2 regions of the Scytonema sp. HK-05 genome follow, and region 2 is predicted to be linked to the other one. Evidence: predicted binding sites of a transcription regulator. Region 2 holds the regulator's gene; the other holds the start of a gene.
The links. Region 2 encodes NtcA, which controls nitrogen genes in cyanobacteria. Its sites were predicted from a motif close to TNTGTANNNNNNNNTACANA; they were not measured.
Positions count from the first base shown of each region.

Region 1: pirA (arginine synthesis PII-interacting regulator PirA) is a predicted target of NtcA. The motif match lies at 3,038-3,057, and genes of this name have one in related genera.

Region 1 covers NZ_CAWMYC010000136.1:1,354-13,328, forward strand. Annotated here, with positions in the region: gene AACT52_RS30355 (glycosyltransferase) at 136-1,377, shown strand; gene AACT52_RS30360 (hypothetical protein) at 1,646-1,774, shown strand; gene AACT52_RS30365 (Hsp20/alpha crystallin family protein) at 2,010-2,489, shown strand; gene pirA (arginine synthesis PII-interacting regulator PirA) at 2,820-2,975, opposite strand; gene AACT52_RS30375 (SAM hydrolase/SAM-dependent halogenase family protein) at 3,122-3,898, shown strand; gene AACT52_RS30380 (DUF2301 domain-containing membrane protein) at 4,079-4,732, shown strand; gene AACT52_RS30385 (YdcF family protein) at 4,732-5,421, shown strand; gene infC (translation initiation factor IF-3) at 5,514-6,005, opposite strand; gene AACT52_RS30395 (RNA recognition motif domain-containing protein) at 6,655-6,954, shown strand; gene dprA (DNA-processing protein DprA) at 7,703-8,824, shown strand; gene AACT52_RS30405 (DUF3311 domain-containing protein) at 9,416-9,616, shown strand; gene mctP (monocarboxylate uptake permease MctP) at 9,654-11,198, shown strand; gene psb28 (photosystem II reaction center protein Psb28) at 11,201-11,569, opposite strand; gene AACT52_RS30420 (serine hydrolase) at 11,580-11,975, opposite strand, start outside.
Region 2 covers NZ_CAWMYC010000110.1:34,483-46,457, reverse strand. Annotated here, with positions in the region: gene AACT52_RS21415 (pre-16S rRNA-processing nuclease YqgF) at 1-161, opposite strand, end outside; gene AACT52_RS21410 (DUF3084 domain-containing protein) at 303-1,793, opposite strand; gene ntcA (global nitrogen regulator NtcA) at 2,009-2,680, opposite strand; gene fabI (enoyl-ACP reductase FabI) at 3,208-3,984, shown strand; gene hisB (imidazoleglycerol-phosphate dehydratase HisB) at 4,102-4,770, shown strand; gene AACT52_RS21390 (ABC transporter ATP-binding protein) at 4,925-5,914, shown strand; gene AACT52_RS21385 (SLBB domain-containing protein) at 6,386-7,969, shown strand; gene AACT52_RS21380 (alpha/beta hydrolase) at 8,099-9,742, shown strand; gene AACT52_RS21375 (hypothetical protein) at 9,825-10,079, shown strand; partial or broken gene AACT52_RS21370 (RNA-guided endonuclease TnpB family protein) at 10,246-11,475, shown strand; gene AACT52_RS21365 (SPFH domain-containing protein) at 11,644-11,975, shown strand, end outside.

The sequences.
Region 1 (11,975 bases), on a different contig from region 2:
AAAGTCATACCTAAGAGATACCTCTTTGGATAGAAAAAACCGAGAATAAGCAACTATTAATTTTGACTAAAACCATCAAAAGCAGGCTCGAACATATTTACTAAAAGCGCTGTTTCCCCAGAAAGTTCTCTCTACATGAATAGCATCGAACCTAATTCCCTCTTGTCAGTACCTACTGGTGCATTACGAATTCCAGAATTGCCGAGAGCAACGATAAACGCAGATAGTGAACCCCTGTTGTCTTTGGTAATTCCGACTTACAAAGAGGCTGGAAATATCCAAAAAATCGTCTCTGTATTGAGCAACTTGCTAGATGAGTCAATACCAGGAAACTACGAGCTGATTGTCGTAGACGATGATAGTCCAGATGGCACTTGGAAGATTGCACAGTCTCTGATAATAGAATATCCGCAACTGCGGGTGATGCGACGACAGAATGAGAGGGGACTATCCAGTGCAGTGATTCGCGGATGGCAAGCAGCCACAGGAAGTATTTTAGGGGTGATAGATGCCGATTTGCAGCATCCACCTCATGTGCTGTTGCAACTATTGCAAGCGGTGGAGGAGGGAGCAGATTTAGCAGTCGCTAGTCGTCACGTGGACGGCGGTGGAGTCAGCAGCTGGAGTTTTATCAGGCGTTTTTTGTCACGAGGCGCTCAGCTATTAGGATTAATAATCTTACCAGGGGTTCTGGGAAGAGTGTCAGACCCGATGAGCGGTTATTTTATGATCCGTCGCCGATGTATAGTCGGTCAAACTCTCAATCCCGTGGGATACAAAATTCTGCTGGAAGCCATCGGGCGCGGAAACGTCGGCAAAATTGCTGAAGTCGGCTATGTGTTCAGTGAGCGCAAAGAGGGTGAAAGTAAAGTAACGTGGAAGCAATATGTCGAGTACATCCACCACCTCATCCGTTTACGACTATCTACAGGGAAGGTGGGACAATTCTCTCAACGCATCGGTTTCCCGATTGGTCGCTTCCTCCGCTTTGGCTTGGTGGGACTATCGGGGGTATTTGTAGATATGACAGTGCTTTACTTGCTTAGTGACCCGACGACTTTGGGTTTGCCTTTGACGCGCAGCAAAATCATTGCAGGTGAAGTGGCAATTGTCAATAATTTCTTGTGGAATGATATGTGGACTTTTGCCGATGTCAGCAGCCACCAGCAGCAATGGCGTCAGCGCTTGAAGCGGTTTTTGAAATTCAATATCATCTGTCTTGCCGGATTAGTGTTAAATGTATTGGTGTTGAACTTGGTGTTTAATTTCGTCATTCCTAATCGCTACATTGCTAACCTGATTGCGATCGCAGTCGCTACTGTTTGGAACTTCTGGGTGAATTTGAAGCTCAGTTGGCGCGTCACACAGGTGAAATAGCTTTTATGAAAAGTGAAGTCAAAAAAAGTGGATGTACATTTCCTTGCACATCCACTTTTTCTCAGTTCATGATTTGCCTTTGGGACAGACTTATACAGCAGTTTTCAATTAGAACTCTTGCAAAAGTCACTTTTGCTCATTGTTGGGAAAAGGGAAAAGGGCAAAGGGTAAAGGATGGGTTTTCCCTTGGACCCCTTCCCCCCGCCCCTTATCCCCAGAGGGGACCCCACCTTCCCCTTTTCCCCGACTTCTGCAAGAAGTCTATTGAATGGATTACAGTACTGATGCTTATGAGTGGAATGGGCGTCCCGCCCGTTCTAGATTCAAGGGCGGGCAAGATGCCCACCCCACAAGAACTGTATTCAATGCAGTTGCAAACAGCTATAAACCGTACTGAACTGTACGAAGACAACCGTACTTCTTACCAACTAATAAAAGCGTAAAATCTGAAAGTTTAACTGTTTAAAACTCATCTTCCCGAGGTGGGAAAAACACTACTTCAAATGTCGTGTTCTCTGCATTTTCACCCCATAGAGTATTAGGGCAAGATAGCAGGTGTCAGCAGTAGAAACGCTGCAAGAATTACTGAATAACACCTAGTAACTAGTAACTAATGCAGAGGTAAATAGTTTATGATGATTCGCTACTGGCAACCTTTCAGAGAATTAGAAAACCTTCGTCGTCAGATGGATCAAGTGTTTGATGAGCTAACGGCTCAAACTAATGATGCATCATCTGCTGCTTGGGCTCCTGCTGTTGAGTTAATTGATGCAGGTGATAACTTGATTTTAAAAGCACAGCTTCCTGGTATTGCGGCAAAGGATGTCGATGTGCAAGTCACTCGTGATGCTATTTCTCTTTCTGGAGAACGTCAGCGCCAGCATAACGACTCCAACCACCTGCACTCTGAATTCCGTTATGGTCAGTTCCAGCGCATCATTAACTTACCAGTTGCAGTGCAAAATGACAAGGTACAAGCTGACTACCGCGATGGTATTCTGACTCTTACCCTGCCTAAGGTAGAAGAAGTCCGTAATCGTGTGGTCAAGATTAATCTAGGCGAAGTATCTTCCTCTGGTTCTGGTCAAAGCCTCGAAGCCAGTGTCAAATAACTTCTAATACAAAATCCGCTTAATCACTTATCGTCAGTTTCCTCACCTTTAAACTCTCTCCCAAGGTGGCAAAGGAGTTAGGGGTGAGGATTTTTGTGCTGGAACGCTATTTCAACTGGTCGCCCCGGGACTGGGTACTGGGGACTGGCTCAAGAGTGGAAATGCTCCCGACTTGGTGATGGTCAATATTTCCCCAGACATAATTTTTGGTTTGATATACCACTACCCCAATCCAAGGGTCCCCAATCCCCAGTCCCCTTTACACACAAAAACCCGCTTAAGCGGGCTGATACACAACAAAACTATGAACTAGAACAATAAAATCTTGACTTAGCTGAAATACTTCATTTCTGCTTCCAGCAGCCGAATTAGGTTTTCATCGCCCTTGGCTCTAGCTACTTCTAAGCGATGTTCTAAGCTTCTTTTAATATTCGATTGATGCACTTCCCGTGCTTTTGTTATTGCTTGCACTCTGTTCTTGGTCATTTTGACAATTAGCCTCTTTAACTTCTCCATTATATGTCTGCTTTTCATAACATAGCAAATTTTTCGTAGCTTATGTTACAGACAAATGAAATGTCATATATATTAATCAACCAGAAATATATTATAGCCAGATGCATCCTAACCCCATGATCACTATGCTCAGCGATTTTGGCGATCGCGATATTTATGTCGGCGTAATGAAGGGAGTCATTGCCGAAATCAACCCCCAAGTGAGGGTGGTAGACTTGACACACCAAATTCCGCCGCAAAACATCGCAGCGGCTAGGTTTTGCCTGATGAATGCTTACCCGTACTTTTCAGATGGGACTGTGCATTTAGCAGTGGTCGATCCGGGTGTGGGAGGAACGCGACGGGCGATCGCAGTACAATTTGCCAATGGGTTTTTGGTAGGACCAGATAATGGCACATTCAGCGGATTATTAAGTCAAAGTCCAGCGCTCGCAGTAGTAGAATTGACAAACCCTGATTATTGGAGAATCTCTCAACCCAGCAAGACTTTCCACGGGAGGGATATTTTTGCACCAGTCGCTGCACATCTTGCCAAGGGAGTCCCTTTTCAAGAACTGGGGAATCCAATTAACTCAGCAACTTTGGTACAGATGGACATATCTGGATGTATTTTAACAGAAACTGGTATAGCAGGTTCTATTCAATATATTGACCACTTCGGTAACTTAGTGACGAACATTCCAGGGAGTTACGTGCAAGGCAAAACCTGGTATGTTAAAGCAGCTGGGTTAACGATTACAGGAAGTGAAACTTATAGTGACGTGGAAGTTGGAGAGGCGATCGCACTCGTTGAAAGTCACGGTTGGGTAGAAATTGCCATCAATCGCGGTAACGCACACTCACAGTTGCAGATACACTTGGAAGATACGGTGGAACTTGCTTTTGAAAGCTAGTACCGCAGGCGCACGCATTCACGCATTCACGCATTTAAAATTCACGCATGCTTATATCACAAGCTTTTCGCTGATTTTGTAAACGCGTAGCGGTTGGTGCTTATTACCATAGAAATTGTGGATTGAAAAATTTTTTGCTTTTACCACCAAGTCATCCAAAATGTCAAATCTCAAATAACTATGACTCAGCAAACAGTATATGTACCAGAAGTGTATCAAGGTCAGTTTGGAGAATTTACTCTAACTGAGGGCGATCGCACAGGCGTGATCATCTACCGTACTGGCTTAATGGTAGCTGCACTCAGTTTTGCCATAGGCAGCGCTTTGGTTGTGCTAAACAATAACCCTAATTTCCAACTCCTAACGCCTCTATATGCCTGTTTCAGTCTGGCGCTTGGTGTCAGTTTACTGACCATCCATATATATATGGCGTTTCTGCACCGACTTTTGCAAGTTTGTTGGGTTATTGGCAGCATAACCGCAGTTATCCTGGCATTATCTAGCAGTACACCTTTAGCTGTAACCATTTACACCCAACCACTGACGTTGTTGGGAGTGGGCTTTACCTTTGTCGCTTTGACAGGGATTTACTTCAAAGAAGCATTTTGCTTCAATCGTCTGGAAACCAAAATACTGACGCCAATAGTGCCGGTACTACTGCTAGGGCATATGCTTGGAGTCTTGCCAACACAAGGAGAACAGGTTTTATTAGGACTGTGGGCAATTTTGTTTGTGGTGTTTGCCACACGGAAAGCAATACAAGCAATTCCTCCGGATATTGGGGATAAATCTGTGTTTGAATATTTGAAGGCACAGCGTTTAGCAAAGGTGTAATGCCTACTAAAATTCGTTATAAAAAGCAAAAATTCCCGAAAATTCGGTTAATAAAGCGGCAAGAAATGTGGATGTTTACCCTTCAAGGATGGGTGAGTCTGTTCGCAACTGCCGCTATTTTATTACTTTTCATGATAACTTACATACACCCATTTCTAGCAGTCACTTCCCCCATCAAAGCAGATGCATTGGTTGTAGAAGGATGGCTATCAGACGAAGCACTAAAACAAGCGGTTGGCGAAATTTCCACTGGTTCCTATCGCCAAATTTTTACCACAGGAGGACCAGTGGAAAGAGGTTCCTATCTGATTGAATACAAGAATTTTGCAGAAATTGCCGCAGCAACTTTGAAAGAAATGGGTGTACCAAAAGAAAAGCTGGTCGTTGTTCCGACACCTAAAGTTATTAGGGATCGTACTCATGCCTCTGCGGTGGCATTTCATCAATGGCTATCAAGTTCAAATGACCAGCTAGAATCAGTAAATTTGTTTACAAATGATGCCCATGCCCGTAGAAGTTGGCTGATATACAAACAAGTCCTTGCTCCCAAAATCAAAGTGGGAGTGATTGCTGCTGAACCAGCAGAATACGATCCCAAGAAATGGTGGGTTTCTAGCGAAGGTGTGCGAACAGTCATTTCTGAGGCGATCGCTTATATTTATGCCCTATTTGTGAAGTGGAAAGCTTGAATAATACAGCACACGACAGCATTACAGTAGCCAGCACATATAGGAGTTCGTCTGGCTACTTGAGTTCACTAAAATATTCCTGGAAAACTAATTTAGGCAGGAATGACTTGAGCAATCAGTGAGCGTTTATCAAGCGACTGGACTTTACCTACTTGCGAGAGAGCAGTTACAATCCGCTCTAACAGTTCTCCAGCCTGTTCACGATATTGATGTTCTCGACCTCGTAAACGAATAACAAACTTTACTGAATCGCCTTTACTCAACCACTGAATTGCTTGCTCGATACGTAAATTGTAATCAGCCACACCCACGTTAGGACGGAGCCGAACTTCCTTTACCGTAGGTCTAGCGCTCTGTCCCTGACGCTTTTTCTTTTGATACTGAAGCTTACCATAGTTAAGAACCTTCGCAACTGGAGCGTCTTTGCCTTCCGAGACTAGAACTAGGTCAAGCTCTACGCTCTGTGCTAGCTGTAGAGCCTCCTGTGTATCCATCAAACCACGGTTGTTGTTCTCATGGTCAATCAAGAAAACTTGAGGTGACTTGATTTGGGAGTTAATGAGTTGCTTTTGGATGACGATAATGGTTTCCTCTCAATTGTTCAATACTTCGCGAGTGCAAGTAATGCCAATGTAACACAACACTAACTATAAATTTATGATGTGTTAAAACAATACTCTCCTACTTGGTTAGACAAACGTATGACATAGGATTCCTCCGCAGATTTTTGAAATACATGTAGGGTGTGCCTTGCTCACTAAAACCCAGATATAACCTAGATATAGTGGGCAAGGCACACCCGAAAGATACTTAAATTTTTTCAAAAATCAAACCGGATTGCTATATATCATTAGTGTAGAGTTTTCTTCAAAGCATATACTTGTATAGCTTTATACAAAATAATCCCACAACTCAAAGTGCTATAGCGGTTCTCAAAATTTTAAGCTCCTTCGCATGGACGAACAATGGGCGGCAGATGATTGTTCAAACTGTAGAGAGTATGCCTTCAAGCTGTGCCATGATTATACCTAGCTATCAATTGCTTACATAACTTTATATAACGCTTTTTCCAACTTTCTCCCTAAAAGTATTTTGCTATGTCATGATGGGATCTGAGAATTAATTCGGTTAACAGCGTTTGTTTTTAATATTGACAGGCTTTTTGTTTTTGGTATTTACAAACTTTTCTCCGAAACCTAAATCTCCACACATTTATAATTTCGGAGACAATCTATGTCAGTTTATGTAGGCAATCTTTCTTACGAAGTTACAGAAGATAGTCTCAATACTGTGTTTGCAGAATATGGTTCTGTCAAGCGCGTTCAGCTACCTACGGATCGTGAAACAGGTCGTATGCGCGGTTTTGGTTTTGTAGAAATGGGTACAGATGCTGAAGAAACAGCTGCCATTGATGCGCTCAATGGTGCGGAGTGGATGGGACGTGATTTAAAAGTGACTAAGGCTAAGCCCAGGGAAGAAAGAGGTTCGTTTGGTGGTAATCGGGGAAACAACAGCTTCCGCAACCGCTACTAAGCTTAATAGATTTAGCTCTTTGAGCTAACCCATTAATCTAGGAAATTAATTTTATTTAGCAGTGGCTCAGGCAAGAATGCTTGAGCCTTTTTGATACAACATTTGGACTGCGGATAAAAACGTGACATTCTGCTATACAAAACTTGACCAAACTTATTTAAAGCTAGCCATTCAACTAAAGTTTCCTTTAGAGGGTCTGCTTCTTGCTTCTATCAAGGGAGTCGGCTCCAACAGTCCACAAGCGTAAATTCGGGTGTAGCCCACCCTATGTATCGAAACGAATAACCTTTTTGAGGCTTTTAGTCATTTGTCACCCGTTATTTTCAGCTAATTTAACAAACTGTGGACTTCCCGTTTGACCTTTTTACAGGCTTGCTAGTAATGACCGCGACTGTGGTTTACAAACCAGAAATTTTAGCCTTGGTTTTCGGCATTAACTTAATTATACAACACAAGCTCTGTGAAAAACTTTCTTAAATTCCCAAAGTTTGACTAAGTTTAGCAAAGTTTTTGACTATTTAATTATCCTCCCCATCCTGTCTTACGACTGAGGATGGGGCAACTCCTACGTCGCCTTGAAAAAATTTCCTGCTTCATTGGTCATTACTCCAGATGCCGTAAGTCGGAAAACATACAGCAACATCCACGCGCTTATTCCTCCACAGGCAGTTTAGATTTTATTTTTTGGAAGTCCGCTTTGCTTTTCTAATTTGGGAATAATAAACCCAGAAGAGGTGAGGATGGACTATTGGGACAAGAACGTGCATACTGGCTAGCTTGGTCACAAATTTCTGGGGTTGGTCCAGTATTACTACGACGGTTGCAGCAGCATTTTGGTACACTGGCAGCAGCTTGGGAAGCTACGCCTGCCCAGTTGGGAAAAGTAGAAGGTTTTGGTTTTCAGACTCTGCAAAAGGTCGTGCAACAACGTTCCCGTCTGCAACCTGAACAATTTCTTGTGCAACACCAAGAGCAAAACCCGAATTTCTGGACACCAGCAGATGCAGACTATCCCCGGTTACTGCTAGAAATTCCCAGTCCACCGCCGATTGTCTACTATCGCGGTGAAGTAGACTTGCAAGAAAATCTTGGACAAAAACAACTCGTTGGAATCGTCGGTACACGCCAACCTTCGGAGTATGGTATTCGTTGGACTCGCCAAATTAGTACGGCTTTGGCTAAAAATGGGTTCACAGTAGTTTCTGGCTTAGCAGAGGGAATAGATACTGAAAGTCACGCCGCTACGATGAAAGCTGGAGGACGCACGATCGCAGTTTTAGGTACGGGTGTAGATGTGGTATATCCATCCAAAAATCTAGAACTGTACAAGCAGATTTTGACGGCTGGGTTGGTTGTCAGTGAGTATCCAGCAAAAACCCCACCCGATCGCACTCACTTTCCCCGTCGTAACAGAATTATCGCAGGTTTGAGTCGTGCTGTTTTGGTGATGGAAGCACCGATAAAATCGGGTGCTTTGATTACCGCAAGTTACGCAAACGATTTTGGGCGAGATGTTTATGTCCTACCAGGAAGACTGGATGATTACCCATCTCAAGGGTGTTTAAAATTACTCAGCCAAGGGGCTGCTCCCATTCTTAAAGAATTAGACGAACTGTTAAAAATGCTGGGAGCAATACCACAACTCGATTCTGTTGAAGCATCGCCGTCATTAGAACAGCAGTTACCGTTGCCAACTTTATCACCAGAACTTCAACGGGTTATGGATGCGATCGCTTCAGAATCTTTACCGTTTGATTTTATTATCCAACAAACCGGGATGAGTGCGGGTGAAGTTTCCAGCGCTTTGTTGCAGTTGGAACTCATGGGTTTAGTTTCGCAATTGCCAGGGATGCGGTATCAGCGCTGTTAAAGGCGATCGCAGATCTCATATCTTGCACCAACACTCTAGAAAAGTGTGGCTATACAAACCAAGCCTCCCTAATACCAATTCACGCATTCGCTCATTCATAAGGTACGGCATTAAGAAAGCCATATATAACGAGGGTTTGAGAGTGTGTATCTGTCGCATTCTTTTTTCAAATTGGTATAAGCAGGCTCCAACAGCTTGAATTTTCGTATTCCACACATATAATTAATGTTATTTTAATTTCATTAATTATAAGAATTAACACTTATATACAAGATATAAGAAAGCATATTTCACCTCACTTTTTGTGATTAAGTTTCACTTAACTGGTAAATCTTGCCTGGTCTGGTCCTTAACGGATGCGAAATACTTTAGTTTAGTGGCTGATAAGCCATGAGGATTCCCAAATTAAGGGATTTCATAACTCAAATGTGAAGCGAATGGCAATCTTTCAACATTCACTCTGCGCGATTGCTTCAACATCGTTAACTCTCATCGGTGTAGGAAGTAGAGCAGTAGCAGTGCAACAAAGTACCAATTGCAATACATCGGCTCAGTCTCCTGCGTGTTACTCAACTTATAAAGGGAGAGGTTATGGTGAGTCGCCCAACTCAAAATAAACGTGTTTGGCTGCGCTGGCTTTTAATTCTTCCAGCCATTGCCCTGTCATATCCATCTTTCTATAACAGAAATCAACCCACATTGGTAGGGATTCCATTCTTCTATTGGTATCAAACGCTCTGGATATTTCTTACGTCTTTACTTCTAGCTGGTTTATATCGACTGAAAGCTTAGTTCTGTTGCAAATAAACTGATTAGGAGGATATCCATCATGGACTGGATAGCATTAACCGTATTTATTTTTTTCTTTGTTCTGGTTACGATCCTTGGCTTTGTCGCAGCTCGCTGGCGTCGAGGTGATTTAAATTTACTGGATGAGTGGGCATTGGCAGGACGGCGTTTTGGAACAGTCGTGACCTGGTTTTTATTGGGTGGAGATTTGTATACTGCCTATACCTTCATTGCTGTGCCCGCCGCCCTCTATAGCTCAGGTGCTGCGGGATTTTTTGCCATTCCCTACGGGGCTTTGGCTTATCCACTCGTTTATCTTGTCATGCCCAAGTTTTGGACTGTCGCTAAAAATCGCGGCTATGTCACAGCGGCTGATTTTGTGCGAGAACGCTTTGGTAGCAGCCTATTGTCTTTGGCTGTGACGCTGACAGGAATTCTGGCAACCATGCCTTATATTGCTTTGCAAATGTTTGGCATTGAGGTCTGCATTGCCCAAATCGGGGTTCCAGTAGAAGCCGCATTGATTATTGCCTTTGTCATTCTAGCGGCTTACACTTACACAAGCGGTCTTCGCGCTCCAGCCATGATTGCCTTTGTCAAAGATTTCATGATCCTGCTGGTTGTGCTCGTAGCCCTTGTCTATATTCCATCCAAATTGGGCGGATTTGATCATATTTTTGCGGCTGTTCATCAACATGCCCTGCAAAATCCCAAAACATTCCATGAACTTCTCGCACCAGCTCAGTATCCGGCTTATATCACGCTAGCTTTCGGTTCGTCAATGGCTGTATTTTTGTATCCTCATTCGATCACGGGTGTTCTTAGCAGTAAAAACAGTAACGTGATCAAACGCAATGCTGCATTACTGCCTATCTACTCCCTCATGTTGGGTGTGCTAGCGCTGTTGGGTTATATGGCGATCGCTGCTCATATCGAGTTGCCTAGCGCCTACAAAGCAAGCGGTGCGGTTCCAGCCCTGTTGAGTGCCATCTTTCCCAGTTGGTTTGCAGGGTTTGCATTTGCTGCTATTGGCATTGGGGCGTTAGTACCAGCTGCAGTGATGTCAATTGCAGCTGCGAATCTTTTCACCCGCAACATTTATCGAGAGTATTTCCGCCCAAATTGCACCGCACACGAGGAATCCACCGTTGCCAAGTTGACTTCATTCGTAGTTAAGTTTGGCGCTTTGGTGTTTATTCTGGGTTTACCAACCACAAATATTATTAACTTTCAACTACTTGGAGGAGTTTGGATTTTGCAGACCTTACCTGCTGTTTTCTTAGGACTCTACACCAGTTGGTTTCACCGGTGGGCTTTGGTTGCAGGTTGGGCAGGCGGCATGATTGCAGGGACTCAGATGATGGTAGCACAAGGTTTCAATTCAATTTTTCCACTTCATTTTGGCAAACTCAGCGTCTCTATATATGCCGGAGTGGCTGCTTTGCTGATTAATCTCGGTTTAGTTCTTCTGTTCACGCTGATTTGTCGAATCGTCGGGCTACCTTTGGGCAAGGATTCGACCTCTTGGGCTGAGTATGAAGAAAGTGTGGAAACGCCAGCACTGTTACAAACGGTTAGTGAATAGGTTCAAGATTCTCCATATGCCATACCATTAGCCTCAGCATAACGATTCATAAAGCGCATGAATCGTTCCCAATGGTCATCTTGCTCAATTTCAAATTTGCACTCTACACGCTGCAATTCATCACCTTCTGCACCGCCAAAAATAAATTGTGTGGAAGAAGGAGTCACGCTAATCTCACCTTCTTCGTCTGTCAAAAGCATGGAATTTAAAGATTGTTTAGTGAAGCTGTTAAATTTTTCCAAAGCTTTCAATTGATTGAATCTCATCAAAACAATGCGCTTTCCAGAACTAGGGTTACCTCGCAAGCTGACGTTGCTGAGTTCTTCAAAAATGCCAGCAAAAAATTGGATTGAGGGTGTAGTAGATGTCATGAAACAGAGATTAGCGTTGGTAAGGATAATAATACTGCGGATTCATCACTGGGGGCTGAACGGGAGACTGATAAGTATTGTTGGGTACAGTGCTTCCCATATTGTTGGGTATGCTGTTAGGTAAAGGCGGACTCATGACTGGGGACTGATAACCAGTTGGGGGCATTGTTCTTCCCATATTGTTGGGTATGTTGTTAGGTAAAGGCGGACTCATGACAGGAGACTGATAACCAGTTGGGGGCATTGTGCTGCCTGTAGTGCCTGGTATGGCAGTAGTCTGGCTAAACTGTTGGTAAGCCGCACGAGAAATTGAGCTGATGAGTTTTTCGGCGCGGGCGTCATTATTAGGGCGTTGTACCATAACAGCGACTATGTAACGCTTGCTAGTCGGCATATCCACCACACC
Region 2 (11,975 bases):
TGACGCAGCGACACAATAGCGGCGATCGCCTCACTTGCCGATACGACTTGGTGATGGTACAATTGTCTATCCAGTCCCATCACAGCTAAACCACACTTATCACGACCTGGGTCGAAACCCAAGATAGCTGGTTGAGTTGGCAAGAATTCACGCAAAGTCATAATAAAAAGTTAAAAGTCAAAAGTCAAAAGTCAATAGCTTTTGGACTATAAACGTTTGACTAGAAATTATTAAAAATTAACAATTAGCAACATAGCTCAATAACATTGGTACTTAAGCATTTTTCATTTATCCTTAGTTTTTTAAGTGCTAAAAATAATCTGTCCGTTTTGGATTGCCACTAGTTTAACTTTCAATGGTCCGGCTGTATATGTGTCCTCTGCGGCAATAGCCTTGATATCTATTGGCTGGTTGTACCGTCTCAACTGGGCGATAAAGCGAATGAAAGTCCCATCAATTTGAATACTTTCTAAAATCCCAGCGTTACGGGCACGAAATTGCGAAGCAGAAATGAGCTGTTCCAGCCGTTGCCGTAGTTGATAGGATGTCATGGTGTTGGGATCTGCGCTCGTGGTTGCTATAACCTCACCTCCGGTAAAAACGACTTGATTGCGCGCTGCATCAGCAAAAAATCCAATCTGCTTCTCTCCTTTAACATAATTGCCTGCAGAAAAAATTCGCACTACGTATTCTCGACCATCATCAATCTGCTTGCTCAATTGCTCTACCTGCTCTTGTGTCACTTGGAGCAGCTGCGAATTTGTCGGATTGGTTCCAGGCTGAGTTAATTCGATGCTAGCGTTTCGGTTAGCTTCTTGTAAAAGTTGAATGATTGCCTGACGTGCTGCAACAGGCTGCGAGACACGAACAACGCCTCCGGCAAGAACTTGACCACGAAATAGTGCTAGTTTCCCTAAACGCAGGTCACGGTAAGACTGGTAGTATTTTTCCAGCCTTGCCACTTCCTGTTCCAGAGAGTATTGTTGTGTTTCCAATTCTTGCAGGCGAGATTCCCGTTGAGTAATCACTTGCTCTCGGGCTACAATTTCTGCATTGCGTTTTTGAATGAGTTGATCCAGTGCGGTGATTTTTTTATCACGTTCTTCAATCGCTTGCTGTCGGTTGGCTAGCTCGCGATCGCGTTTCGCAATCGCTGTTTTGGCTTGCTCAATTGCTTTTTTCGCTTCAGCATAAAGTCGTTGGCGTTCTACTTTTCTTTGTTCTATTTCCACCAACAGCTTTTTTTTCTCGTCAGCAACGCTTTGAAGTTCCCCTATGGCTTGTTTATAGCGACTGACTGCTTGATTAAGCTGGTTTTGTGTGCCTTGAAGTTGAGCTTGAGTCTGAGCTTGTTGGCTTATGGTACGGTTCAGTTGAGCTTGTGTTGCCTGTTGTTTGGCGTTTGCTTCCTGCAAGGACTGATTCGTCTGCTGCAAGCGTTCTTCTTGAGCCTTTTGTTCTTTTCGAGCTTGCTCTAGCTCTCCTTTAGTGTCTTCTAGCTGTTTTGCTGTTGTGTTCAGTTGTTCGCGCCTGCGCCTGAGGTCTTTTTGAATATCCTCTAGCTCGAACACTCCTGTGCGCAAACCATCGTCAATAGCAAATAAAATTGCTAGGGTAGATGCCGAGATCAAAGTTCCTGTCAAAATCGTTACCAGTACTGCGGTGTTTTTAGGACGCAGCTTGAACAGTGAGAGCCGCGCTTTGCCAACTCTTGTACCAATGCGATCGCCTACGGTGGCAATCACGCCTCCCACAATTAAAATTGCCAAAATTAGGATGTACCCGGTGGTCATCTTCAGCTACCGACGAAATCCTTCCAGATACAGCCTACTACTTCCAGTCATTATCTGTGGGAAATTGGGAAAAAGGCAACCATTGAGTTCACTCAATTTTCACCTATCCTTATTCCAATCCAAGAAAGGTCTGAGTTTTGAGCCCTAAGTTTTGAGTTCTTTTTTCTGACTTTTTTATCTTACTCATAACTCAGGACTCCCAACTCAAAACTTTTTTAGGTGAATTGCCGACTTAAGGTAACAGGCTTATGAACAGTAATCTTTTTCTTGTGTATGGAAATCATCTTTTTCTCGCGCAAGTCACCTAGTAGCCTAGTGACGGTAACGCGGGTTGAACCAATGGCTTCAGCGATCGCTTGATGAGATAGCTTCAGATCAACTGTGATTCCATCTGCACAAGGAACGCCAAAATCACGACAAAGAATTAACAAAAAACTCACCAACCTAGAACCCATATCTCTGTGAGCGAGTGTTTCTATCATCATTTCTGTCTGTAAAATCCGCGAAGATAGTCCTCGCAGCATTAACATTGACAATTCTGGGTTTTCCTTGAGCGCTTGTTCCACCTGTTCAATTGGTGCTGACAGCAATTCTACAGATGTAAAAGCAACCGCATGGTAAAACCTATCTGACTTGTTTCCTGTCAGCAAGGATAAGACGCCGAAAACACTATTTTCCCGCAGCAGTGCTACGGTTATTTCTTCTCCTGCTTCATACACCCTGGAGAGTTTTACGGCACCTTTTAATAGAAAATACACTCGTTCGGCAGGATCGCCGGGGAAAAAGATGGTTTTATTACGTTCAAATGTTTCCACAACCGGCGGAAACGCTCCGGTTGCCATCTGACGAAAAACATTTGCTAGGGCTTTATCTTGTGTCACTATCATCTCCCTTCCCCTACCCAATGCCGGAAAAACTAAAACCGATTCCCTAAGAATACACCTGAAAAATCAATCACACATTGTCAACGTTTTTGTACTTTCCTATACTTATCATCTTTGCCTTACAGTTATTTGTTCATCATAATACATAATTTTTAGTCTTTAGATCTAGTCCTTTTTAATAGTTAATTACAAAACTTCTTTTCAAAAGTTTTATGAAGTAAAAAAAATAGACATAGTAATTCTATTGAAGGTATGAAAAGGTTCTTGAGAGTAGTATCTGGCAGATAGGGAGAAAAATCCTATTGACTACCTAATACCTACTATCTACTACCTACTTTCAACCAGCTACTGCAAGACGAGACAATCATTAATAACCGCTATATGTTGACCATGTCTTAAAAAATAAGTGTGAATTGTGTTGTATCAAAAGTTTACTGAAAAATCATGTTTGCAAATAGTACCCAAAACAAAGAGAAATTGGTGTCAGATTCTAGTATGCTCAAGCATGAATGTTCACATTAAGAATTTCTATGCTGGATCTCACCGGAAAAAATGCCTTAGTAACGGGAATCGCAAACAACCGCTCGATCGCCTGGGGGATAGCCCAACAACTACACAAAGCAGGAGCTAACCTAGGCATTACATATTTGCCAGATGAGAAAGGCAAAATGGAGAAAAAAGTCGCAGAACTGGTAGAACCGCTAAACCCTAGTTTGTTTCTTCCTTGTAATGTCCAGAACGACGAGGAGATTAAATCTACCTTCGATACGATTAGCGCTAAATGGGGATCTTTAGATATTCTTATCCATTGCCTTGCCTATGCCAACAAAGATGATCTAAGTGGAGATTTTAGCCAAACCTCCCGTTCTGGCTTCAATCTAGCTTTAGAGGTTAGTACCTACTCCCTAGTGCAACTCGCCGGATATGCTAAACCTTTGATGACACAGGGAGGAAGTATCGTCACTCTCACCTACCTAGGAGGTGTACGGGCAATTCCCAACTATAATGTGATGGGAGTTGCCAAAGCAGGGTTGGAAGCGAGTGTGCGATACCTGGCAGCTGAGATGGGTCCTGTAAATATCAGAGTGAATGCCATCTCTGCCGGTCCGATTCGGACTTTAGCCTCTAGTGCTGTAGGAGGCATTTTGGATATGATTCATCATGTGGAGCAGATTGCTCCTCTAAGACGCACCGTCACTCAGCAAGAAGTGGGCAATGCGGCGACTTTCCTATGTAGTGACCTGGCAAGTGGAATCACAGGGCAAGTCCTGTACGTGGATGCAGGATATGAAATCATGGGAATGTAAAGTTAGTATTGCTATTTGTTAACTGATAATCACTATTTGTCTATTTACCATTAGCGATTAGGTGTTAGCAAATGGCTCTGACCCATTACTCTATAGTAAGCATAAGCTAGGTTCTGTATGCAAATAAGCGATGCCTCGGCTAAGGACTCCGTCCTACGCCAAATTCTCCCCTCACACAACGAAGCGCCTCCCAATGGCGCTCGTATTGCCGAAATTAGCCGCACGACAAGCGAAACAGATGTGTATGTCAGAGTTAACCTCGATGGTACAGGTGTTTGCAATGCAGCAACCGGCATTTTCTTTTTAGATCATATGCTGCATCAAATCAGCTCCCACGGATTATTTGATTTGGAGATCAAGGCGACGGGGGATTTGCACATTGATGACCACCATACCAACGAAGATGTAGGTATTACCTTGGGTCAAGCTATTAGCAAGGCACTTGGCGATAAGAAAGGTATTGTCCGCTTTGGTCATTTCTTTGCACCTCTTGATGAAGCACTCATTCAGGTGGCGTTGGATTTTTCTGGACGTCCCCACCTGAGCTACGGCTTGCAAATTCCCACTCAGCGGGTGGGAACTTATGACACCCAGCTAGTACGCGAATTCTTTGTCGCTTTAGTGAACCACAGCCAAATGACACTGCACATTCGCCAATTGGATGGCATGAATTCCCATCACATTATTGAAGCAACGTTTAAGGCATTTGCCAGAGCAATGCGGATGGCAGTAGAAATCGATAAGCGTCGTGCAGGTATGATTCCTAGTTCTAAGGGAATGCTGTGAACAAGCAGGGGAAGCAGGGGGAGATGAGGGAGCACATCCTCCTCATCCCGCTCATCCTCCACAAAGAGGACATTAGTCAATAAGGTGTTATTATTGTCAGTCAACTGGGTAATTTATCATTACATCGTATTTTTGCTGTAGCCCTAAGCACAACATGATGTCTGTTGCAGACGCCCCCGACTCTCAAATAAATACCACAGGCATTCCGCCTGTTGTCCTAACTTCTGAGTTGCGAAAAGTCTATCGTACTGGCTTTTTTTTGAATCAAAAAGTCGTATCCCTCAAAAGCTGTTCTTTGAAAGTTTATAAGGGAGAAACTTTTGGGTTACTCGGACCGAATGGTGCTGGAAAAACGACGCTGTTGAAATTGTTGCTGGGGATTATTCGCCCAACATCAGGACGGGGATTGCTTTTGGGCAGACCATTGGGCGATCGCACTGTTAAAGAACGTATCGGCTACCTCAGCGAAAATCCTTGTTTGTATGACTACCTCACTGCTTGGGAATTTTTACAGCTGGCAGCTGGACTGTTTCAAATTCCTAAAAAAGTGCAACGTCAACGCATTCCTCAACTGTTGGAATTGGTGGGGTTATCCCAAGCAGACGCCCGCAAAAAGCTGCTTCGTCGCTATTCTAAAGGAATGCTACAGCGTGTTGGTATGGCACAGGCACTCATCAATGACCCAGAACTAGTGTTTCTTGATGAACCTATGTCCGGTCTTGACCCTGTGGGGCGTTACCAAATGCGCGAAATTATCGTGACGCTTAAAGCTTCAGGTAAGACGGTTTTTTTTAACAGCCATATTCTTAGTGAAGTTGAGCAACTTTGCGATCGCATCGCTATCCTTGCTCAAGGAGAATTAATTTCCTCTGGTTTCCTTGATGAACTATTAGGAACAAGTAACGTATATCATGTCAAAGGTCAAGGTGGTGATTGGGAAATTCTCAAAAAATGGGTTCCTAATCTAGAGTATCAGCCTAATGGTTCTTGGCTAGGTGAAGTGCAAGGCGATGCTTATGATTTTCTTGCCAGTCTTCGCTTGATGGGAGGGCAACTTATTGCCATGAATTTGTCTCGTCCTTCTTTGGAGGAGTTTTTTGTCCAACAAATCCAAAGACATAACAACTCTCAAAGGATAGTTTGACGGGGATTCTGCTAACCTTTTTTCCTCACCGTCCTCAGTCAGATACTCTTTGCATAACTATTAGACACAACGAATAACGTATACATAAATGGGCAATTCAAAGCTTTATCTGTTTTTACTAATATTTTGATTGTGGTTTGATGCTGTTTATATGCCACTCGAGGTGACTGAAAAATCCTAATTTTCTTATACGTAATATTTGCTAAGGAAGAATATTTTTGTTTATACTACTAGGGGAGTGCAAAATAAATCATATAAACTGTAATGAGAACCACAATATTTTAAAGAGTAGGTAGAATCAAGATTCAACTTTAAATGAACTTTACTAAAAGTTCAAAGACAATAAACAATTATGCTCCTGAAAAAGAAGATTCTTTAAGAAGAGATGATTGTGAGGAACTTGAATAGGTAAGAAGAGTCAAGCTAAAAAAGTTTAGAAAGTACTTTACTAAATAGTAGTCTCAGGTAAATATGGATAATGCAAGGTTAAAATTTATCAGTAAACCATTCGGGGGTGTGGTACTGTTAACTGTTGTTCATATCGCGTTTCCGTGTGTTAGCTTAGCTCAGAATCAAGTCAAACAACCAACGACACAGATAAAAACAAGTCCTCAAAGACAAGCCGTACCAACAACGACGCAAAGAAAAACAACTTCTCAAAGCCAAGCCATACCAGCAACAACAAATACACAAAGACAAGCGGCACCATCAAGAGCTGTACCAGCAGCAACGGGGATAGTAGATACTAACTATACATTAGGCGGCGGCGATCGCATCAGAATCAGCGTATTTGAGGTTCCAGAGTATTCAGGCGAGTACCAAATTCCGCCGGGTGGAGGGATAAACCTACCTCTGATTGGCACCGTGTCCCTGTTAGGGCTAACAACAGAACAATCAGCTGAGATAATAGCTCAAAGATACTCTCGTTTTCTTAAGCGTCCTATTATATCAGTCAATCTTATATCATCCCGTCCGATTAATATTGTTGTTGCTGGAGAGGTGACGCGTCAAGGAGCGTATAGTCTCAGCTTACAAGGAGGTGCAGGTGACAATCCTGGTGTGCAGTACCCCACTGTACTATCAGCACTTACGGCAGCTCAGGGAATCACGCAAGCGGCAGATGAGACAAGAGTGCAGTTAAGGCGCAAGCTAGGACGAGGACCAGAGCAAGTTATTACTGTCAATGTTAAAGAAATTAGACAAACAGGCAGAATCCCCCAGGATCTTACCTTGCGGGATGGAGATACCATCTTTGTACCAACAGCAACCACTATAGACTTGGCAGATGCACGAAATGCATCCGCATCAAGTTTTGCCGCAAACCCCACCACACCCCGTACAGTAGCAGTCACTGGTGAAGTTCTTCGTCCTGGAACCTATCTGATCACTCAAGGTGCCGCAGAAGGGTCAGGCGGCACAAACGGTACGCCTGCCATCACCGGTCTGCCAACTTTAACACGGGCATTGCAGTTAGCTGGGGGAATCACGTCACAAGCTGATATCCGCAATGTCGTGGTACGCCGATCCACAAGAACCGGTACAGAACAAAATATAAAGGTTGACCTGTGGAAACTTGTGGAAAGTGGCGACATAAATCAAGACCTGATTGTGCAGGACGGAGATACAGTTTATTTTCCGACTGCAACCGAAATCAACCGAGCAGAAGCGACTCAATTAGCGACAACAACTTTATCCCCCTCACGCATTCAAGTAAACGTCGTCGGCGAAGTCAAAAGACCAGGACCAATAGACATTCAGCCGAATAGCTCCTTGAACCAAGCAATACTTGCTGCTGGTGGATTTAACGATGCGAGAGCTACCAGGGCTAAGGTAGATTTGGTTCGGCTTAATCCTGATGGATCTGTTACCAAACGTCTCGTAAAAGTGGATTTAACAGCAGGAATTAACGAGCAAACCAATCCCATACTTCGCAATAATGATGTTGTGTTAATCAGCCGGAATGGTCTAGCTAAGACTTCTGATACCATCAACAGTGTAGGAGGACCTCTAGGTACTATCTTGAGTATTATCAGATTTTTCGGAATCGGCTTTTAAGCGTCAACACAATCTGGGGACGCTTGTCAACCCCTTTGCATCCCCAAACTTCCACGAAACTGCACTGCGACCAATAAAGTCATGAGTTATGCGCTACTAATAACAAATGACTCGTGACAAATGACTAATATGCAGTTTCAGCTTGGCAAAAATCAGCGTAAGGCATCGTTGGTACAAAAATTACTATGTGCTTTGACGCTTACTTTGGGATGGGGCGTGGGAATGCCCTCTACTTTGGCAGCCCAAACAGTCACCATCCGCCTAGGTCCATTTCAGCAATCGGTAGCGATCGCAGATTTAGAAAACTTTGCCAAAACTGGGAGACTACCATCCGGGCTGGAAGTTTTGTCATCAATGCTTACGCCTGAAGTGCGAGGATTTCTGACGAAACGTTTGGAAGTCAATCCTGCTTTTGCGGATAAATTTGTTGACGGTCTGATGCGATCGCCAGGAGGTAGAGAGTTTATATCATCCATAGGTGGAGTCATACCAGGCAGTACATCAGAAAGTATCAAGGCAACCCTGAATTTCGCACTACGCCAGGCAAACGGTTTTAACGCACTCAGCTTCTTGCGAGCTTACCCAGGAGAGAATATTACCGTAGATGCCACGAAAGCGATTGGTTTGGCTGTTGATTTTAACCCAAATAACTTACAAAGTCAAGCTTTTGGTCTGTTATTAGAACGAGACTTGTCTGCTGAAAGTAGCATACCTTTTAAAGCAGCATTCAATCCAGCAGCGCTGGGTCCTGAAGCAGTACAGCAGCAGACAATCATCTTGAATGACCGACAGCGTAACCGTACGATTCCTGTAGACATTTATTCGAGTCAGGGAAACGCTGAAAACCCACTCGTTGTCCTTTCCCACGGCTTTGGGGGAAACCGAAGATTTTTGAGCTATTTAGCGCGTCATTTAGCTTCTTATGGCTTGACTGTTGCTGCTGTTGAACATCCTGGTAGCAACGCCAACGCTGTCAGTAGAGCCTCAGATACACAGAATTTGGGACAGCTGCTAAGAGCAACTGAATTTATTGATCGACCAAAAGATGTCAGCTTTACTCTAAATGAACTGGCAAAACTCAATACTCAACCTGGGCAACTTCAAGGAAAGTTAAACACCGAAAAAGTCACTGTTATCGGTCACTCCTTGGGGGGTTACACCGCTTTGGCTTTGGTAGGAGCAGAGGTAGACTTAGAGGAGTTGCGTAAATTCTGTAAAGATTCTTTAAATATCGGCGAAGCTCCTGGTGATTGGTTGCAGTGTGCGGCGGCTTCCTTAGGAGATAGAAAACTGAGGTTACAAGATCAGCGAATCAAGAGTGCGATCGCTCTTAACCCCCTAGTTGGAAACCTCTTTGGCAAAAAAGGTCTGGCTCAAGTCAGCAAGCCAGTCTTAATCTTAACTGGAACCGAAGACGCTCTGACTCCAGCGCTCAAGCATCAGATAGAACCTTTTACCCAACTGCGGGGAGAGAAGTACCTATTAACTGCGATTGGTGGTACTCACTTAAGTATTAGCGATCCAATATACCCAACAAGTGCAGCCACCAGTATTGTTAAAGAACGAATAGGTGAAGAAACCAAATCTTTACGTCAATTAACTCAAGGCGTCAGTTTAGCATTTATCAAGCAATTAACACCAGAAGCGAAAATTTACCAACCTTTTTTAACACCAGCTTATGCTCAATCTCTGTCTACACCTCAGCTACCCTTGCGTCTGGTTTCCGAATTACCAGCAAGTATCAAACGGTGGCTGGAGCCTATGGATAAGTAGTATAGCGATGGAAATTGATTGGCACTTTGTCTGAAAAAATTTCATAATACAGACTCACTGCGCCCAAAAAAGCCCAAAAAACATGGCTAATGCTCTGATTTTCTTGTGGGGTGGACATCTTGTCCGCCCTAAACCAAAGATGGGCGACAGAGTGCGGCACGTACTGCGACATCCATCCCACAAGAATGGTTATAGATGTAGTGTACAACGATTCATTGTGTGGCGATGGTGCAAAGTACGAGGGGCATTGCCTGTACGTTTTCTGGAAACTATGTTTGATATCAGTAGAATAATTATACAAATTGTATTTGCATACCCAACTCCCTTGGTGATTTAACGAATTTGATGGAATTCCCGCAACCAATGCGGTGGGGATGGATAGTCGGGAAATTGCTCGGACATCCATAAAGGATGTACCTGACAATTTCCAAATTTGTCCAGATATTACTTTAATGCTAACTGTATATAGTAGTAAAATAAACAAAACAAGGAGGTGATATTGAGTGCTACACAAAGCTGTACAGGTTCGTTTATATCCATCAAAAGAACAACAGATACAACTAGCTCAGACGTTTGGTTGTGCGCGTTGGTGGTGGAATTATGCTTTGAATAAATCTATTGAAGTTTATACAGAAACAGGGAAAGGACTTGGACAAGTGGCACTCAATGCACTATTGCCAAAACTTAAAAAAGAAAAAGATACGGAATGGTTGGCTGATTGTTATAGCTAGGTTTTGCAGGCTACAACACTCAATCTGACCACAGCATACAAAAATTTTTTTGATAAACGTGCTAGGTTTCCCAAGTTCAAATCCAAACATGGTAAACAGTCAATTCAGTATCCTCAAAACGTCAAAATAGTAGAGGGCAATGTCAAACTTCCAGGTAATATCGGAGTAGTCAAAGCCAAAATACACAGACCGATTTCGGGGAAAATCAAAACTGTTACCGTTAGCAAAACGCCATCGGGGAAATACTTTGCATCTATCCTAACTGAAGTAGAATGTGAAAACCCATCTACAACAGAAGGTAAGATTTATGGCGTTGATTTAGGGTTGAAACACTTTGCTGTTGTCACAGACGGTAAAAAGGTGTCCAAACATGATAATCCTAAGCATCTTGCCAAACACGAGAATAATCTCAAGCGTAAACAACAAAAGCTAGCACGTAAACAAAAGGGAAGTAATTCACGCTACAAATATAGAAAAGTTGTTGCCAAAGTGTACGAACGCCTTAGCAACTCGCGGCAAGATTTTCTACATAAACTTAGTTACAAGTTGGTCAGCTAAGCCTTGCTGTCATAGTAGAGAATCTTCATGTTCTAGGCATGGTTCGTAACCATAACTTGGCGAAAGCAATCTCTGATACTGGGTGGGGAACATTCACCAACTTCTTAGCCTACAAACTAGAACGCAAAGGTGCAAGGTTGGTTGAAATTGATAGGTGGTTCCCTAGTTCCAAGCTCTGTTCTAAGTGTTTTTACCAAGTCAAAGAGATGTCGTTAGACGTAAGGGACTGGACTTGTCCGAACTGTGGCGCTCATCATGACAGAGATGGAAATGCAGCCATCAATATTAGACTAGAGGGTATCAGAATGCTAAAGGCGGAAGGTTCAGCCGTTTGGAGCTGTAGGAGGGGAGGTAAGACCAAAGATGGGGCGAAAGTCGAATCTTCGGCACTCCCCTATGAGTACACAAGCCCCGTCCACCGGGAGCGGCGGGGTAGTTCACTAGCCATGTCCAATCCTAAGTAGCTGTAAATCTTTACATTTCCCAATAGTCTTGCCTGGTACCGCAACTTGTGATATTAACATTACACATTCTGGACATTAGACTGAAGATAGGACATGGTAGTGCCGCGTCCTTACAGTTAATACCGCCAAACGCTAAATAGGAGAATACATGGAACCGATTATTGCTATAGTCTTAGTCCTTATAGGATATGCATTAGGCTCTGCAAAACTTATTAATCAGGGGAATGAAGCCTTAGTTGAACGCTTGGGGCAGTATCATCGGAAACTGAGACCAGGGCTAAACTTCATCGTTCCCTTGCTAGATCAAATTGTGATGGAGGACACAACGCGCGAGCAAGTTTTAGACATTAAGCCGCAGAATGTGATTACCAGAGATAATATCTATCTAGAAGTAGATGGTGTCGTCTATTGGCGCATCAGAAATATAGAGAAAAGCTTTTACGAAATTGACGATCTCCAACAGGGGTTAACAACCTTAAC